2 regions of the Bacillus sp. GW821-FHT11D08 genome follow, and region 1 is predicted to be linked to the other one. Evidence: riboswitches for the same ligand, from Rfam matches in the RefSeq annotation. Region 1 holds a riboswitch; the other holds the start of a gene.
What was found. A riboswitch is a leader RNA that binds a small molecule or an ion and turns the genes downstream of it on or off. The one in region 1 is predicted to bind lysine.
Positions count from the first base shown of each region.

Region 2: another riboswitch for lysine. It lies ahead of AC1RRX_RS02320 (amino acid permease); the one in region 1 lies ahead of AC1RRX_RS08525 (aspartate kinase).

Region 1 covers NZ_JBXARS010000003.1:314,291-324,148, reverse strand. Annotated here, with positions in the region: gene AC1RRX_RS08555 (enoyl-CoA hydratase) at 1-112, shown strand, start outside; gene AC1RRX_RS08550 (electron transfer flavoprotein subunit beta/FixA family protein) at 126-899, shown strand; gene AC1RRX_RS08545 (electron transfer flavoprotein subunit alpha/FixB family protein) at 931-1,908, shown strand; gene AC1RRX_RS08540 (alpha-N-arabinofuranosidase) at 2,122-3,612, shown strand; gene trxA (thioredoxin) at 3,766-4,080, shown strand; gene uvrC (excinuclease ABC subunit UvrC) at 4,223-5,995, shown strand; lysine riboswitch at 6,057-6,236, shown strand; gene AC1RRX_RS08525 (aspartate kinase) at 6,362-7,591, shown strand; gene AC1RRX_RS08520 (YslB family protein) at 7,638-8,084, opposite strand; gene sdhC (succinate dehydrogenase cytochrome B558) at 8,381-8,989, shown strand; gene sdhA (succinate dehydrogenase flavoprotein subunit) at 9,023-9,858, shown strand, end outside.
Region 2 covers NZ_JBXARS010000001.1:453,769-463,626, reverse strand. Annotated here, with positions in the region: gene AC1RRX_RS02350 (oxalate decarboxylase family bicupin) at 1-43, shown strand, start outside; gene rsiO (acid stress-sensitive anti sigma factor RsiO) at 108-530, shown strand; gene AC1RRX_RS02340 (ABC transporter ATP-binding protein) at 568-1,371, opposite strand; gene AC1RRX_RS02335 (FecCD family ABC transporter permease) at 1,390-2,400, opposite strand; gene AC1RRX_RS02330 (FecCD family ABC transporter permease) at 2,400-3,437, opposite strand; gene AC1RRX_RS02325 (iron-hydroxamate ABC transporter substrate-binding protein) at 3,685-4,623, shown strand; gene AC1RRX_RS02320 (amino acid permease) at 4,798-6,210, opposite strand; lysine riboswitch at 6,321-6,501, opposite strand; gene sspJ (small acid-soluble spore protein SspJ) at 6,624-6,764, opposite strand; gene AC1RRX_RS02310 (metal-dependent hydrolase) at 6,948-7,430, shown strand; gene AC1RRX_RS02305 (LTA synthase family protein) at 7,472-9,328, shown strand; gene AC1RRX_RS02300 (substrate-binding domain-containing protein) at 9,359-9,858, opposite strand, start outside.

The DNA.
Region 1 (9,858 bases):
CTTAAAGCTTGAAGCAAAGCGCTTTGGGGAAGCATTTGCATCAGATGACGCAAAAGAAGGCATTCAGGCATTTCTCGAAAAAAGAAAGCCTCAATTCGGTGGGCGAAGATAAAGGGGATAAGATTATGAATCTATTTGTACTGATGAAACGGACGTTTGACACAGAAGAGAAAATCGTCATTGAAGCAGGAAAGATTCAGGAGGACGGGGCCGAATTTATCATTAATCCGTATGATGAATACGCCATTGAAGAAGCCATTCAGCTGAAGGAAGAGCACGGCGGAAGCGTTACCGCCGTAACCGTCGGCGGAGAAGATGCGGAGAAAGAACTGAGAACCGCCCTTGCGATGGGCTGTGACCAGGCGGTGTTAATCAATATTGAAGATGATCTGAGCGATCCTGACCAATACTCCATTTCAACTATCTTATATCATTATTTCAAGGACCGGGAATATGATCTGATTCTCGGCGGAAATGTCGCGATTGACGGCGGTTCAGGCCAAGTGGCTCCAAGGCTTGCCGAACTGCTGAACATTCCTTGCGTCACAACGATCACAAAACTGACAATCAGCGGCGATGAAGCTGTGGCAGAGAAAGACAATGAAGGGGATACCGAAATCATTAAAACCTCACTTCCTTTAGTCATCACGGCACAGCAAGGCTTAAACGAGCCGCGCTATCCGTCGCTTCCGGGCATTATGAAGGCGAAGAAAAAACCGCTGGAAGAACTTGAACTCGATGACCTCGACATTGATGAAGATGATGCCGCACCGAAGCTCAAAACGATCGAACGTTTTCTGCCGCCGCAAAAAGAAGCGGGCAGACTGATCGAAGGAGAAGCCGCTGAGCAGGCGAAAGAGCTTGTGTCACTGCTGAGAAAAGAAGCCAAAGTCGTATAAACCGATATTAAAGAAACTGGGGGATGTCAGAATGGGAAAAAAAGTGATCGTACTCGGAGAAATTCGTGACGGCGCCTTACGGAACGTCACCTTTGAAGCCATAGCCGCAGGCAAAACCATTTCCGGCGGAGGAAATGTCATCGGCGTGCTGATGGGAAAAGGCGCAGCTGATGCAGCACCAGAACTCATTCAGTACGGCGCCGACAAAGTATTTACGGCCGATTCGCCGGGGCTTTCTCAGTATACGGCGGACGGATATGCCGCGGTTCTCGGGGATTTGATCGAAAATGAAAAGCCTGATGCGGTCATTTTCGGCCACACTTCTATGGGAAAAGATTTGTCACCTAAGCTTGCGGCCCGGTTTGAAACGGGGCTGATTTCAGACAGCACGGATGTAAGCGTTACCGGAGACAACATCGTTTTTACAAGACCGATCTATTCCGGCAAAGCCTTTGAACAGGTAATTTCAACCGATCCGTTCATTATGGCGACAATTCGTCCGAATAATATTCAGGCATTAGAAAAAGACGCGAACCGGACGGGTGATATTGAAGAGCTTGCGCCGCCGCCGGCAGATTTGCGGACGGTCATTGAAGAAGTAGTCAAAAAAACGGCGGACGGCGTGGATTTATCAGAAGCGAAAATTATCGTAGCAGGCGGCCGCGGTGTAAAAAGCAAAGATGGATTTGAACCGTTAAAAGAACTTGCCGAGGTGCTCGGAGCAGCGGTGGGCGCTTCACGCGGCGCGTGTGACGCGGACTATTGCGATTATTCTCTTCAAATCGGCCAGACGGGAAAAGTCGTCACGCCGGATTTGTATATCGCCTGCGGCATTTCCGGAGCGATTCAGCACTTGGCGGGCATGTCAAACAGTAAGGTCATTGTTGCCATTAACAAAGACCCGGAAGCGGAAATATTTAAAATAGCGGACTACGGAATTGTCGGCGATTTGTTCGAAGTGGTTCCGCTTCTGACGCAGGAATTTAAAAATGCCAATATTCATTCATAATCATAAACCCTCTGGCTTATTTGTCAGAGGGTTTTAATTTGTGTTAATTGGTTCGTACAAATTAAAGGTTGATAAAATAAGAGATTGACATGTACGAACCAATATAATAAGCTTTTGTAAAGCGCTTACAAACTTATCCATTCAGCATACATCCCAGATACATAGATCGGCTGTAGTGCTTTCATTCTTATTAAGGGAAAGGAATGATCAAGTTTGTCTCACAATACGGCAGTCATTCAAACTGATATCACACGGGGAACCATTAATAAAAACATATACGGACATTTCGCGGAACACCTGGGAAGAGGCATATATGAGGGCATCTGGGTCGGAAAAGATTCCGATATTCCGAATACCGGCGGGGTCAGGACGGATGTCGCCGCCGCCCTCAAACAGCTTCAGATTCCCGTCCTCAGATGGCCGGGCGGCTGCTTTGCAGATGAATACCATTGGGCAAACGGCGTAGGGAAACGCAAAACCATGCTGAATACCCATTGGGGCGGGACGATTGATTCCAATGAATTCGGCACGCACGAGTTTATGATGCTTTGTGAACTGCTCGGCTGCGAACCGTACATCGCCGGAAACGTCGGCAGCGGAACGGTTAAAGAAATGGCTGATTGGATTGAATACATGACGTTTGAAGCGGGCACGCCGATGTCCGACTGGAGAAAAGAAAACGGGCGGGAAAAACCGTGGAAGCTGACATATTTCGGAATAGGGAATGAGAACTGGGGCTGCGGCGGAAACATGCATCCTGAGTATTATGCCGACCTTTACAGAAACTTTCAAACCTATGTCCGCAATTACAGCGGTAATGAAATCTATAAAATTGCCGGAGGCGCGAATGTCGACGATTACCGCTGGACTGAAACTTTAATGAAAAAAGCCGCTGATCTCATGGACGGGCTGAGCCTGCATTATTACACAATACCGGGCGACTTCTGGAAGGGGAAAGGATCAGCGACGGAGTTTACGGAAGATGAATGGTTCATCACGATGAAAAAAGCGGCGCATATGGATGAATTGATCACAAGGCACAGCGCCATCATGGATCAGTACGATCCCGAAAAAAGAGTCGGGCTGATCATTGATGAATGGGGCACGTGGCTTGATCCTGAGCCAGGCACGAATCCGGGCTTTCTGTATCAGCAGAATACGATCCGCGACGCCCTTGTGGCCGCGACGCATTTTCACATTTTTCATCAGCATGCAGACCGCGTACAGATGGCCAATATCGCGCAAACCGTCAACGTGCTTCAGGCAATGATCCTGACAGAAGGGAAAGACATGCTGCTGACGCCGACGTATCATGTGTTTGATATGTTTAAGGTGCATCAGGACGCTTCTCTTTTGGCGACAGAAACAAAAGCAGCCGGGTACGAATGGAATGACGGCCGGCTCCCGCAAGTCAGCATTTCAGCGTCCAAACAGCAAAACGGAGACATACATATCAGCCTTTGCAATATCGATCATCTGCACAAAGCTGATGTGAAGATTGAACTGCGGGGCATGAAAAAGACAGGGAAGCCTTCGGGAACGATTCTTCACGCGGAAAAAATGAATGCCCACAATACATTTAGCAGTCCGGAAAACGTCAAACCGAAGCCGTTTTCCGGGTTTGCTCAAAAGGGCGGAAAACTTGAGGCGGAGCTTCCTCCGATGGCGGTTGTATTAATCACGCTGCCTGCGGGCCCATCTTAAGTTTTGAACGCCTGCCGCCCGGTTATAATACACTGTATAAAAAAGATTATTTCCGGCGGGTTCGGGAGAAAATAATATAAGCATTAAATTAGCATGAACGAATGGGAGATGCTATACTAAAAATCATCATTTGACAATTGGAGGAATAACAAAATGGCTATCGTAAAAGCAACTGATCAATCGTTCTCAGCTGAAACAAGTGAAGGTGTCGTATTGGCTGATTTCTGGGCTCCTTGGTGCGGACCTTGTAAAATGATCGCGCCCGTTCTTGAAGAGCTTGATCAAGAAATGGGAGACAAACTGAAAATCGTTAAAATCGACGTGGATGAAAACCAAGAAACTGCCGGTAAATACGGCGTCATGAGCATCCCGACACTTCTCGTATTGAAAGACGGAGAAGTCGTTGAAACATCTGTCGGTTTCAAACCGAAAGAAGCTCTTGAAGAGCTTGTAAACAAACATCTGTAAGCCAAAAGCTTCCGTTACGGCAGGGCGATTCCTTTGAAAGGGAATCGCCTTTTTTGATCTTCCAAAAGCTGAGAATGGAGAAAAACAAATGTTCGTGATACACTGAATGGACACGAGAAATGAATGTAAGGAAGGGTAACGTATGAATAAACAACTGAAAGAAAAACTGGCCCTCCTTCCCGATCAGCCGGGCTGTTATTTAATGAAAGACCGTCAAAAAACAGTCATCTACGTGGGGAAAGCGAAAGTCTTGAAAAACAGGGTGCGATCTTATTTCACCGGTTCTCACGACGCAAAAACCCAACGGCTTGTGACGGAGATTGAGGACTTTGAATATATCGTGACTTCCTCCAATCTTGAAGCGCTTATTTTGGAAATGAATCTGATTAAAAAATACGATCCGAAATACAATGTCATGCTGAAAGATGATAAAACCTATCCCTTTATTAAAATCACCCATGAACGCCATCCGCGGCTGATTGTCACCCGGAATGTCAAAAAAGACAAAGGACGCTATTTCGGCCCGTATCCGAATGTGCAGGCGGCGCGGGAAACGAAAAAACTGCTGGACCGCCTTTACCCGCTCAGGAAATGCTCAAAGCTACCGGACCGCGTCTGTCTATATTATCATCTCGGACAATGCCTCGCCCCATGTGTAAAGGATATATCTGAGGAGACAAACCGCGAGATTGTTGAAGACATTACCCGTTTTTTAAAGGGAGGGCATAACGAAATCAAAAAAGAGCTCGAAGCGAAAATGGCAGAAGCGGCGGAAAAGCTTGAATTTGAACGGGCTAAAGAATTCCGCGACCAGCTTGCTCACATCGAATCGACGATGGAGAAGCAAAAAATGACCATGAATGACCTTCTGGACCGCGATGTGTTTGCATATGCCTACGATAAAGGCTGGATGTGCGTCCAAGTCTTTTTCATACGCCAAGGAAAACTGATCGAACGCGACGTCAGCATGTTTCCGATGTATCAGGAAGCGGATGAAGAATTTCTGACCTTCATCGGCCAGTTCTACTCTAAAAACAATCACTTTCTGCCTAAGGAAATTCTGGTGCCTGACAGCGTTGACAGGGACATGATCACCGAGTTGTTGGAAACCGCCGTGCATCAGCCGAAAAAAGGCCCGAAAAAAGAGCTGCTTCTGCTTGCGCACAAAAATGCGAAAATCGCCCTGCGGGAAAAATTCTCGTTAATCGAGCGGGATGAGGAACGGTCAATCGGTGCAGCCGAACGGCTCGGCGAAGCGCTGAATATTTATACGCCGCATCGGATTGAAGCGTTTGACAACTCCAATATTCAAGGCACAAACCCCGTATCGGCCATGATTGTCTTTATTGACGGAAAACCGAATAAAAAGGAATACCGCAAATATAAAATTAAAACCGTAACAGGGCCTGATGATTACGGCTCAATGAGGGAAGTCGTCAGAAGAAGATACACGAGGGTGCTTCGCGAAAACCTTCCGCTGCCGGATTTAATCATCATTGACGGCGGAAAAGGGCAGATTAACGCGGCGCGCGACGTGCTCGAGAATGAGCTCGGCCTTGATGTCCCGGTAGCGGGATTGGCGAAAGATGATAAACACCGGACATCCAACCTTTTGATCGGCGACCCGCTTGAACCGGTGTTTCTGGAGCGGAACAGCCAAGAGTTTTACCTGCTTCAGCGCATTCAGGACGAAGTTCACCGTTTTGCGATCAGCTTTCACAGACAGATCCGGGGAAAAAGCGCCTTTCAATCCGTTCTGGATGATATCCCCGGAATCGGCGAAAAACGCAAAAAAATGCTCTTAAAACATTTCGGATCTGTCAAAAAGATGAAGGAAGCAAGCCTTGACGATATCAAAAAAGCGGGTGTGCCGGCCGCGGCGGCCCAGCTGCTGTTTGAAAAATTAAAAAAATAGTATTGTGCTTTTCTGAAAAATCTGCTAGAATGTGAACTAATTTCATAAGATCGTGTTATATGGTGAAGATAGAGGTGCGAACTTCAATAGTAAGCCTTTGGAGAATGATGGATTCTGCGAAAAAGGCTGAAAGGGGAGCGTCGCCGAAGTGTATCACATCCCATCGGTGTGATTTGCTGGCCTTGCATTGAATAAATGTAAGGTTGTCAAGAATTCATTTTCTTGGAGGGCTATCTCGTTGTTCATAATCAATCGTAATGATATGAAAAAGCAATGAGAGCTATTCCTCTCATTGCTTTTTTTATTGTGGACAAAACGCTCTTTTCTCCTCACCCGCACGAACCAAAATGTAAAGGGTGGTCTAGTATGGGTCTTATCGTACAAAAATTCGGAGGCACTTCCGTCGGCTCTGCCGAAAAAATTCAAAATGCCGCAAATCGCGCCATTGCTGAAAAGCAAAAAGGTCATGATGTCGTAGTCGTCGTTTCGGCAATGGGAAAATCAACCGACGCGCTCGTTAACCTCGCGGCTGAAATCACATCTGCACCAAGCAGACGCGAGATGGATATGCTTTTGTCTACGGGAGAGCAGGTCACGATTTCGCTTTTGGCCATGGCGCTTCAGGAAAAAGGATATGACGCCGTCTCTTATACGGGCTGGCAGGCGGGTGTCCGCACGGAAGCCGTTCACGGCAATGCGAGAATTACGGATATTGATATTACGGCGATTCGTTCGCAGCTTGCAGAAGGCAAAATCACAGTCGTTGCCGGTTTTCAGGGCATAACGGAAGACGGAGGCATCACGACGCTCGGACGGGGCGGTTCCGATACGACGGCGGTCGCTCTTGCAGCAGCGCTGGAAGCGGATAAATGCGACATTTATACAGATGTTCCGGGCGTATTTACGACAGATCCGCGGTATGTCCGGTCAGCGAGAAAACTGGCGGGGATTTCTTATGATGAAATGCTGGAGCTTGCAAATCTAGGAGCGGGTGTTCTTCACCCGCGGGCGGTTGAGTTCGCGAAAAACTACCAAGTGCCTTTAGAAGTGCGGTCAAGCACAGAATATGAAGCTGGAACATTAATTGAGGAGGAATCATCAATGGAGCAGAATTTAATCGTCAGAGGAATTGCATTTGAAGACCAGATCACAAGGGTGTCCGTTACGGGCCTTGCAAGCGGATTGACAACACTTTCAACAATTTTCACCGCGCTGGCAAAACGAAACATCAACGTTGACATTATTATTCAGACTCAGTCGGACGATGGGGAAGCGGATATTTCTTTCTCAGTGAAAACGGAAGATGCCGCGCAAACGGTCGCCGTGCTTGAAGAATATAAAAACGCGCTTGACTATGAAAAAATTGAAACCGAAAGAAAACTGGCGAAAGTCTCTATTGTCGGGTCCGGCATGGTTTCAAATCCCGGCGTCGCCGCGGACATGTTTGCCGTACTGGCGGAAAAAAATGTACAAGTCAAAATGGTGAGCACATCTGAAATAAAAGTATCAGCGGTTGTCAGTGAAAATGATATGGTGAAAGCGGTCGAAGCGCTTCATGATGCATTTGAGCTTTCTAAACAGCCGTCTGCCGTATAAACGGGCAGGCAAAAAGGCGGGACTTGGAGTCACCGCCTTTTTTCAATTATACAGGGTCCTTCATATCCCATTTTACAGTCAGAACGACTTTATCCGCTCTCTTTTTTACCTGTTCATAAGATTCTGCAATCTGATCGTTCATCAATTGAATCTGTTCAGCTATAAAACCGGCTTCAAGCTGAAAACAAGGCTCTTTCTGATGTTTGAGTCTGCTGGATACGAGCGGTCCTTCCAGTTCAAATTCCAGTTCTTGTTTTTTTGATCCTGCGTTTGTCAAAGTTCCCCAGCCGGCTTTCTCAAAAAAGGCGGGGATTTCTTCCCACGATTGAAGAGGAAATTTGCGGGCGAGGCGTTTCCCCGCCCAATACATCATGGATGAATACTCCGGGCCGAGGATATCCGGAAGCACGATTTCCCGGATTAATTCGTAGCCGTATGCGCTGACGTCGAGTTCAGTTAAAGGTTCTAAAGCTGCTTCATAATTATTCTTCATATTATGTATTCCCCTCTCTCCTTCGTTTATTATAGCTTAAACAGGGGGGAGGATTACAGGATGATCCTATAAAACACGAGAAAAAATGTGAGAAAGATATCGCAGGAAAATAAAATTTTCCCGTCAAATAATCAATTCCGAAAATTATAATTTATGTACACGTTTTCTTGACGCCCTTTTGAGGGAGGAGTAAAATGAAATTGTCAATAAATTTTAATAAAGTGCTTACAATTGAAACGAAGTGGGGGCAGAGATTTTAGTACATTTCGCACTTAAATCAAACAGGGGGTAAAGTAATGTCTGGGAACAGAGAGTTTTATTTTCGAAGATTGCATTCCTTGCTCGGTGTTATTCCGGTCGGCATCTTTTTGATCCAGCATTTAGTCGTCAACCAATTTGCCGCAAGGGGAGCGGATGCGTTTAACAAGGCGGCCGGCTTTATGGACAGTCTGCCGTTCAGGTATGCGTTAGAAATTTTTATTATTTTCTTACCTTTAATTTATCATGCGGTTTACGGTGTGTACATAGCATTTACTGCGAAAAACAACGCTGGCCACTACAGTTATTTCAGAAACTGGATGTTTGTGCTTCAGCGTGTCACTGGTATTCTCACCCTTATTTTCGTCAGCTGGCATGTATGGCAGACGCGGATTGCCGCGCAGATGGGCGCTGAAGTCAACTTCGATATGATGGCGAATATTTTGAGCTCGCCGTTTATGCTCGGTTTTTACATTGTAGGCGTTTTATCGGTCATTTTTCACTTTTCAAACGGCTTATGGTCTTTTGCGGTCACATGGGGGATCACGGTCACGCCGCGTTCTCAAAGAATTTCGACTTACGTGACGCTGATTATATTTTTAGCGCTTTCATACGTAGGTTTAAAAGCGATTTTTGCGTTTGTGTAAGAGAACTAGATTACTAGAGGGAGAGGGGCTATCATGAGTCAATCAAGCATTATCGTAGTCGGCGGGGGTCTTGCCGGCCTCATGGCGACAATTAAAGCAGCGGAATCAGGCACGGCCGTTAAATTGTTTTCCATCGTTCCGGTCAAACGCTCTCACTCGGTCTGCGCGCAGGGCGGGATAAACGGAGCTGTCAACACAAAAGGGGAAGGAGACTCTCCGTTTGAGCATTTTGATGACACGGTATACGGAGGCGACTTTTTGGCAAACCAGCCTCCTGTAAAAGCGATGTGTGAAGCGGCGCCGTCCATTATCCACTTATTGGACCGCATGGGGGTTATGTTTAACAGAACGCCGGAAGGGCTCTTGGACTTCCGCCGTTTCGGGGGTACACAGCATCACAGAACCGCATACGCGGGAGCGACGACGGGTCAGCAGCTTCTTTACGCACTGGACGAGCAGGTGCGCAGATATGAAGTGGCGGGTCTCGTCACAAAATACGAAGGCTGGGAATTCCTCGGCGCCGTTCTTGACGATGAGCGCACATGCCGCGGTATCGTAGCCCAAAATCTGACCAATATGCAAATCGAGTCATTCCGTTCTGACGCCGTTATTATGGCGACAGGAGGTCCCGGAATCGTATTCGGCAAATCAACAAACAGCATGATCAACACGGGATCTGCCGCATCAATCGTTTATCAGCAGGGCGCTTATTATGCAAACGGCGAATTTATCCAAATTCACCCGACAGCAATCCCGGGGGACGATAAACTGCGTCTGATGAGTGAATCGGCGCGCGGCGAGGGCGGAAGAGTCTGGACGTATAAAGACGGAAAACCTTGGTACTTCCTTGAGGAAAAATATCCGGCTTA
Region 2 (9,858 bases), on a different contig from region 1:
TCTTTCGAAAGAGAAACACCCTGTCGTCAAAAAGAAATGCTGAAGATACATCGACTTGCAGAGTTCCGTCTCTGCAAGTCTCCTCTGTGTGAAAAGGAGCTGAACAGATGATCAATCAAAACGGGACGAAAATGTTTTTTCTTCAGGTGCTCCGGTATGCCCTGGCAGCCGCTGCCGTATTATTCGGGTATTTTATCGTGATGATGGCCGTATTTTCATTAGCCGGGACGAGCTACGGATCGATGGCGTACGTCCTGCTTTTTTCCGTGCTTTTTATTTTTCTCGGTTTATGTTTTGAACCGCTTGAGCGGCTGATGATACATAGCTTTACCTTTTTTGGGACGGGCAGGCTGCCTTTTCTCCTTTTAGCCAGCACCGTTCAGCTGCTGTTCCTCTGGATGACCGCGTATACGACGGATAAACTGATTGAAAAGATTTGGCTGTCAACGACGGAGGAGCTGATTGTGGCGGGGGTTTTTTTCGTTTTGGATAAATGCGTCTCCGGACAAAAGCAGCCCCGGGCGCAATAAAAAAACGCAGGCCGGAATGGCTCTGCGTTTTTTTTCATCATACCGTTGCGTTTTCATGCCGGATTAAATCGTAGGTTAAGCAGACCGGTTTGTTCGTGCGCGGATCTTTTACAATCTGTGCGTCAATTTGGAAAACGTCTTCCAATATGCCGGGAGTCATGACTTCCTCCGCCGTTCCTTCCTTGATGACGCGCCCTTTTTTCAGGGCGATCATGTAATGGGAAAAACGGGCGGCATGGTTCAGATCATGAATGACCATTAAAATGGTGCGGCCCTGCTCCTTGTTTAATTTGTCCAGCAGCTGCAAAATTTCAAGCTGATGGGCGAGATCTAAATAAGTGGTCGGTTCATCAAGAAGCAGCAGCTCCGTTTCTTGAGCGAGCGCCATGGCGATCCACACACGCTGCCGCTGCCCCCCGGAAAGCGCTTCGATCGGCCGGTCGTAAAATTCGGCCATCCCCGTCTCTTCAAGCGCCCATTTGATCATGTCACGGTCTTTATCACTCAAACGGCCCATTCCGGACTGATGCGGAAACCTGCCGTAAGAAACAAGTTCGTACACCGTCAGCCCGCTCGGCGCTTCAGGCGTCTGCGGAAGAATTGCCATTTCCTTGGCGATGTCTTTCGTGGATTTTTGCATGATCGCCTGTCCGTTTAAATAGACGGCGCCGGATTTCGGTTTCATGATTCTTGACATCGTTTTGAGAACCGTCGATTTTCCGCAGCCGTTCGGACCGATCAGCGTTGTAATTTTTCCTTTCGGGATGGCGATATCCAATTCTTTCGCTATCAAACGGTCGCCATAACCGACAGTAAGCTGTTCCGCCGATAATGAGTTCATCGCGGCAGTCTCCTTCCTCTATTTCGTTTTCATCAGCAAATATACAAAATACGGCGCTCCGAGCACGGAAATCACCAGGCCGACGGGAACTTCGGACGGTGCAAGCACATTTCTCGCCAGCGTATCGGCAAGCAGAAATAAAAATGCTCCGATTAAAGCCGAAACCGGGATAAGCGTCTGGTGGCGCGGTCCGGTAAGCCTTCTGGCCAAATGCGGCGCAATGAGTCCGAGAAAAGCGATTCCGCCGGCTGCCGCAACACATGACGCGGTCAGGGCAACGGCGCACATCAGCAGAACGCGCCGCTCCTTTTCAACCCGGGTGCCAAGCCCCGCCGCCAGCTGATCACCGAGCTGGAGCACATTTAAATACCTGGCTTTATAGAGGCTGAACGGTAAAAGAACCAGCAGCCACGGCAAAATGGACAGCACCATTTTCCAATTGGCGTTCCAAATCGAACCGGAAATCCATACAAGCGCCTGCATGAAATCCCGCGGGTCCATTTTCAGCTGAAAAATCAAGAGAAGCGCATTAAACCCCGCATTGACGCCGATCCCGACCAAAACGAGCCGGACAGGTGAAACGCCTTTTTTCCAAGCCAGCACATAGATGAGCAGCGCAGCCAGAAAAGCCCCCGCCAAAGCGCTCACCGGAAGCAGCCATGTACCGGCCATGCTTAAATCAGCAGCTGATCCTTGGAAAAAGAAGATAAACAAAACGACCGCCAAAGACGCCCCGGCGTTAATCCCGAGAATGCCCGGCTCCGCCAAGTCATTTTGAGACACGCTTTGAAAAATCGCGCCTGAAACCGCGATTCCGGCGCCGACCAGCAATGACAGCACCATGCGCGGCAGTCTGAATTCAAATAAAACGAGCTGATCCCGGGCATCCCCTTGTCCGAAAAAGACACGTAGCGTATCAAGAGGCGCAATCCGGATCACGCCCATGTTTAAGCTGATAAAAAAGACGATGCATATGAGCAAAAACGTAACGGCCATGACCGCCAGCGGTTTTTTCGATTTTACATTCATTACAGCCCTCTCCTTTCCCTGCGCGCCAAATAAAAGAAAAAGGGAACGCCGATAAGGGCGGTTAAAGCGCCGACCGGTGTTTCAAACGGCGCATTGACAAGTCTTGCGGCAATATCACTGAAGACTAACAGAACGGCGCCGAATACCGCCGAACAGGGAATGATCCACCTGTAATCTACCCCGACTAAAAATCGGGTGATATGCGGAATCACCAAGCCGATAAAAGAAATGGCTCCGGCGACTGAGACTGAAGCCCCCGTCAAGAGGACAACGACAAACATTCCGATTACTTTCACAAGCGATGTGTACTGCCCGAGCCCTTTGGCCAGCTCCTCACCCAAGCTCAGCACCGTCACTGAGCGCGCAATCAGAAATGCCAGCAAAAGTCCGATAACCCCGACCGCCAACAGCAGCTGCACGCCTTCCCATTTCACGGAAGCAACTCCTCCGGCATACCAGAACTTCACATCCTGGGCGACATCAAAACGGATCGCAATCGCGCTTGAAAGCCCCGTTAAGAAATAGCCGACTGCCGTACCGGCCAGCGCGAGCTTCACCGGTGTCAGACCGCCTTTTGAAAACAGGCCGATGCCAAACACAATAAGCGCTCCGATTCCCGCTCCCGCGAAGGACCACAAAACAAGTCCCGCCGCAGACAGGCCCGGAAAAAAAGCAAACGCCAATGCGATCGCAAATCCTGACCCCGACGTCACGCCCATAATGGAAGGCTCAGCAAGCGGGTTCCGCGTCAGCCCCTGCATAATCGCCCCGGACACAGCTAAAAAAGCCCCGACGAGCGCGGCGGCGGCGGTTCTCGGCAGCCTCAGATCGCGTATGATTTGATGAGATGTATTTTGCGGCTGAAAGTGAAAGAGAGCATCCCACACCGTCCGCAGATGAATATCGGCAGCTCCGATGGAAACAGACAGGGCCGCGCCGATCAATAAAACCGCAATCCCGGCACACAGCAGCACAGCCGCTCTGAATGAACGCGCCGTCCACTGGATTTCACTCCCTGATGCCCCTAGAGCCGTCATTGTCTGTTTCTTTTTCAATAGACCCAACACTCGTTCTTCCTTTCTCAAAACAAGAATGGTAATGATAATGATTATCAATGACTTGTTTCAGTATAGCACTTTTATCTTCTCTTTTAATAGACCTAATTTCATATAAAAAAAGAAAGTTTTTCTTAAAAAAGAGCGTGCTTCTCTATGAAAGCAGTGATATAATCACACTGATAATGATTCTCTTTATCACTAATACTCATGAAAGAAGGAATGTCAGATGTTCCATACATACAAGAAAATCGGCGCAGCGCTGATTGCCATGCTGCTCATCGCCGCTTTGGCCGCATGCGGCAATTCTTCAGACTCGAAAGGTTCTTCTGAAAAAGAAGAAACCATCACGTATAAAGCCGAAAACGGCAATATTAAAATTCCGAAGCACCCGAAACGGGTCGTCGTCATGGCTGACGGCTACTACGGCGACTTTAAACAGCTCGGCATCAATATTGTCGGCGCGCCGCAAAACGTATTTAAAAACCCTTATTACAAAGGGAAAACAAAAGGTGTGACAAACATCGGCGACGGCACGTCCGTTGAAAAAATCATTGACTTAAAGCCGGATTTAATCGTTGTCTGGACGACACAAGGCGCCGATATTGAAAAACTGGAAAAAATCGCGCCGACCATCGCCATTAAATATGACAAGCTCAGCAACATTGATCAATTCAAAGAGTTTGCGAAAATGACAGGCACTGAAGATAAAGCAGACAAATGGCTGGCTGAATGGGATAAGAAAACCGCTGCCGCTAAAACAAAGGTTCAAAAAGCGGTCGGCTCAAAAACCATCTCCATCATGCAGACAAACGGAAAAGACATCTATGTATTCGGTAAAGACTTCGGCCGCGGCGGAAGCATCATTTATGACAAACTCGGGCTGAAGGCCACAAAACTGACGCAGGAAAAAGCCATTAATCAAGGACCGGGCTACGCCAGCATTTCACTCGAGAAACTGCCTGACTTCGCGGGAGACTACATCTTTATGGGGCCATGGCAGGCCGGCGGTGACGACAAAGGCGTGCTTGACAGCTCAATCTGGAAGAACCTCGATGCCGTCAAACAAAACCATGTCTACCGCATTGATCCGATCGGCTTCTATTTCTCAGACCCGATCTCACTTGAAGGCCAGCTTGACTACATCACAAAAAGCTTAACGAAGTAATCCCGAAGCCGCTGTCACAGCGGCTTTTTATTACGCTTTACACTTGACCGTTTTTTCAGCGGACGCACTGACCATTTAACCGCATTCGAGACCATTCATTATATACACGCCGTCAAAACGTAACCCGCCGCCGCAAATAAAAAAGACATCTCACAGACGTGAGATGTCTTTTTGTCATACCGATTGTCTGTTGTTTGCAAATTTCTTTGAGACGAAAGGATATAACAGCAAACCGACGAAGAACAGCCCGATACCGAGAATAAAGGTCGTTAAATCGGCCGTTCCGGTAATAATGACATAAAAAGAATAAATGCAGGCAAGGATGGCGATGATACCGTCTCTTACTCTTGAACCCTTTATCTCGTCATACGTTTCACCCGTAAAAATGAGCTTCAGGCTGTAAAACGCTGACACGAGATACGGAATCAGATAAGCGAGCGTCGCCGCCGTCGTTAAAAACGTAAACGCGTCACTGATCGTCCGGGAAATAACCGAAAAGATAAAGATCTGTGACATCACGTTCGTTACGATTAACGACACAACCGGGCTTCCCTGTTTATTCGTTTTTGCAAAAGCAGCCGGAAAGTCTCCTGATTTCGCCGCTTGATACGGAACTTCAGAGCCGAGAAGAATCCAGCCGAGCATCGTTCCGAACAGACACAAAATCGCCAGAATCGCCATGATGACGCTTCCCGCATTGCCGACGATCGCGTACAATACGTCAACAAACGGTTTTTCCGAGCCGACAAGCTTACCATGCGGAAGCACGCCCATCGTAATCAATGTCACGATGATATAGATGCCAAGCGCGATCAATAATCCGGTAATGGTGGCGCGTTTCACATCGCGCTGCGAACGGGCGCGCCCGGATAAAATGACTGCCGATTCAATTCCGACGAACGCCCATAATGTTGAAATCGCCGCATTGTGGATCTGTCCGCCGATTCCCTCAACTGTGTGAGGACCTGTTTGAACCGGAAAATAAAAATGATCGAAAAACGACGTTTGAAACACAAATAAACCTGCAATGATAAAGAAAATAAATCCTAATACTTTTGAAAACGTCGTGACAAAATTTAATTTACTCGCACCGTTAATGCTGGTGACGAGAATCGTGTGAGTGCCCCATAATAAAACCGTACATACGGCAAACGTCAGCAGCTGGCCGAGCGTAACAGCCTGACCGCCGATCGAAAACATTTCACGCTTATCCGTTAAAATCGGGAAAAATGATGTTAAATATCCGGCAAGGCTCGTGATGATCGCCACGTTGCTGATCCAGCTCGCCACCCAGTAGCCCCACACCATCGTGAAGCCCGCTGCATTCCCTTTTTTCCGATCGCTGAACAGCGCACGCGCATAGCTTTGCGGCCCCGCCGTCAGCTCAGGCTTGCGGATGGATAAGTGGCCGAAGACCAGCGCGATCATTAACACACCGGCTCCCGTTAAAAGCCATGCCGATGTGGCGCCGAACGGGCTCGCGATTTTTGCGAGCGAACTCGGAAGCGAAAAGATGCCCGAGCCTACCATATTTCCTACGACAAACGCCGTTAATAACCAAAAACCCCATTTTTTCGTCTGTTCCATTCCTGTACCTCCTGGTTGTTCATTCGTACGGACCAGACCCCGAGACCATATTTACACGCAAAAAAAGCCTGAACAAAAGTCCATGCTTAAAGAAACACACACACCCTTGATCTCCGGATAGCCCTCCGCGAAAAAGCACGCGGCAGTCCTGCACTTATTCAGATACAGTCCCAGCATAAAGAAGGATCGGCTTTCTTTACACTTCGGCGCTGATGCCTTTAACACATGTTTTGCGGCCCCTATCAGCCTGGCATGTGCGACTCATCATCAAGCGCAACCTCTACCTCACCGAGAAAGAGTGAGGATTTTTATCATTCAATTCTACTCAGAGGTTATCAGAGATAAAAAGATCTGTCAAAGGGAAAAATTAGATGGAAAACGGATAGAGCGTTCGCCCTACCCGTCTTATATGGTCAGCGGTTATTTTTTTTCTTTTGAACAGCTTCTTGAAGCGGATCGTCTTTCAGAGCTGCACCGGCGTCTTCAAGCGCGCCTTGAATGACGTTTTTGTTTTTATCGCTGTTTTTTCCTTTTTCTTTGTTAAAGAAAGCCATCTGTATCACCTCTTTATCAAATATAGGTACACCTATAATGTGTCTTTTTCCGCGGCAGAATATGCGGAATCCGCGTCTCCTTCCTTTTGGCGGAACAGGTAAAGTTTGTTGATCAAACATGCATTCTCTTGATATATTTGTAATTCAGGGGATTTTGGCAAAAATAAAAAGGAGAAGCGAAAAATGACAGGAAAAACACACATCATGGGAGGCATCGCTTCTTGTTCCGCAATTGCGTATTATTACGGGTATGATCCGGTCCTTATGACCTCAGCGGGTGCCCTCGGGGCGCTGATTCCCGACATATGCCATACGAAAAGCAAAATCGGCAGAACGCTGCCCGTTCTGTCCAAAATCGTAAGCACGGTGTTCGGCCACAGAACGTTTACACACAGCCTGCTGTTTATGCTTATTATGTTTTTCATTACGGCAACCTATATTCCGAATCCGAGTATTTCCGCCGGACTGATGATCGGAATGGCGAGTCATCTTGTGCTTGACGCATGGACCGTCAACGGCATTAAACTGCTGTTTCCGTCCGCCATCCGCTTCCGTCTTCCCCTTTATATGAGAACGGGGAGCTTTTCGGAGCAGCTTGTGCTGGCCGGCTTAACGATTGTATCCTGCTATTATTTATACGAACTGGTTCACGGCCGCATCTCTTAAACAAAAAGCATCTTTCGCTTTTAGGGTGAGGAGTCATACATATGAAGAAAACCTTTTTCAGCAATCATCGGTTTTTATGCCTGTCCATCCTGTTCATGTGGATGAAAACCTATGCCGTTTATAAGCTCGGTTTTGATCTGCAGAACAATTCGGTTCTTGAGGAATGTCTGCTTCTCATTAATCCGCTGAGCTTCATTGTGCCGCTGTTCGGCATCGCCCTGCTGCTGACAGAAAAAAAACAGCGGATCTTTCTGCTTTCGGCAAATGTGATGCTGACGGGAATTTTAATCGCGAATACGGTGTTTTACGGGTTTTATATTGATTTTATCACCATACCGGTTTTGTTTCAGGCGAGCAATATGGGTGATATGGGAAGCAGCGTCCAAGAGCTGTTTCACCCGCTTTATATCGCTTTATTTTTGGATATTGCGGTTTTGTTTTACCTTGGTAAAAGGCATAAAGCCGATAAAGGGAAAGCCAGCACCCGTACCGTTAAAGCGTATGCGTGGGCATCAGCCGGCCTCATGCTGTGCAACCTTGCGCTGTCTGAGGCTGAGCAGCCGAAGCTGTTCAAGCACCCTTTTGATCGTGAAGCGCTCGTAAAAGGAATCGGCCTGTTCCACTTTCATTTGTATGACACCATTTCGCAGACGCTGAATGCAGGGGCTAAAGCGTTTGCCGACGAAGACAGCCTTGCGGCGGTCGCGAATTACACTCAAGCCGACTACAGCAGGCCGTCCGAATCAAAGTTTGGGCTCGCAAAGGGGCGCAATGTGATTTTTGTAACGCTCGAATCAACCCAGCGTTTTGTAATGGATGAGCGGGTCAACGGACGGGAGATTACCCCGTTTTTAAATAAACTGCGGAAAAAAAGTTATGACTTCACTCATTTTTATCAGCAGACTGAACAGGGAAAAACCTCAGATTCAGAATTCATTACTGCGAATTCGCTGTATCCGTCTTCAAGCGGCGCCGTTTTTTTCACAAAAAGCGGCCACCGGTTCAATACGATGTACCATATGTTAAAAGACCGTCAATACTATTCAGCCGTTCTGCATGCCAATCATAAGGCCTTTTGGAACCGGGATGAGATGTACGGGGCATTCGGAATCGACCGTTTTTTCGACGCGGATGAATTTAAGGTGACACAGGAAAATTCAACAGGCTGGGGCCTGAAGGATAAGGAATTTCTCGAACAGTCAGCGGAAAAATTAAAGAAGCTTCCGCAGCCGTTTTACGCGAGCCTGCTGACTTTGACCAACCATTTTCCTTTTGAAATTGATAAACAGGATCAGCTCATTGAAGAACCGGACACAAGCAGCGAGTTATTAAACCGCTATGTGACGACGGTCCGCTATGAAGATGAGGCCCTGAAACACTTTTTCAAGACGCTGAAAAAAGAAGGACTGTATGACAACGCGATGATCGTCCTGATGGGAGATCATTACGGTATATCCGAAGCCCATAATCAAGGACTTGCCGAATTCTTAGGGAAAGAGGAAATCACTCCGTTTGATACGGTTCAGCTTCAGCGCGTGCCGTTTATCATTCATATTCCCGGGGTGACCGACCGTGCGCCGGAAACGATTGCTTCGGCCGCGGGACAGGTTGATGTAAGACCGACGCTGCTTCACCTGCTCGGCATTGAAACGAAAGGCAGCATTCAGTTCGGCAATGATCTGTTTTCCGGAGAGCGGACCCCGTTTGCGGTGCTGAGAAACGGCAGCTTTATCACGGATGATCATATTTATACGAAAAATACGTGTTACAGCCGTAAAACGGGTGAACCGCTTTCTGACATGAGCGCGTGCAGCGATGAGAAAGAAAAAGCGGAACAAGAGCTGATGCTTTCCGATAAAATATTAAACGGCGACCTGCTGCGGTTTTATAAGCAATAAAAAAATCCCTCCGTTATATGGAGGGATTTTTCATGTTTCATATATGAGCCGTCCGGTCATTTTCGTATCATATCCGGATAATTGAGAAAGCTGAGACTTGAATTCCTCAGAATTGAGAATGTCCTGCACGCTTTGAACAAGCTCCCGGTTTTGTTTTAAGACGACCACATCGTACTGCTCACTGATCACCGGGATAAAGTCCGTGCCCGCCATATGCGCCGCATGCTGCGACCCGACTCCGATATCCGCCTTTCCGCTTGATACTTGTGAAGCCGCTGACAGATGATCCGTGACAATGTCATGATAGCCGGCGACATCAGACGGCGTAATGCCGAAAGATCTGAGCTGTTCATCCAGCAGCACCCTCGCTCCTGATCCTTTTTCGCGATTGACGATACGGACATCCTTTCGGCTCAAATCCTGAAAGCCCTGAATGTTCAGCGGATTTCCCTTTTTCACATATAATCCGGCTTGCCGCAGCACGACATGAAAAAGCGCAAACGGCTCCCCTGAAAGAATGCGCTTCACAT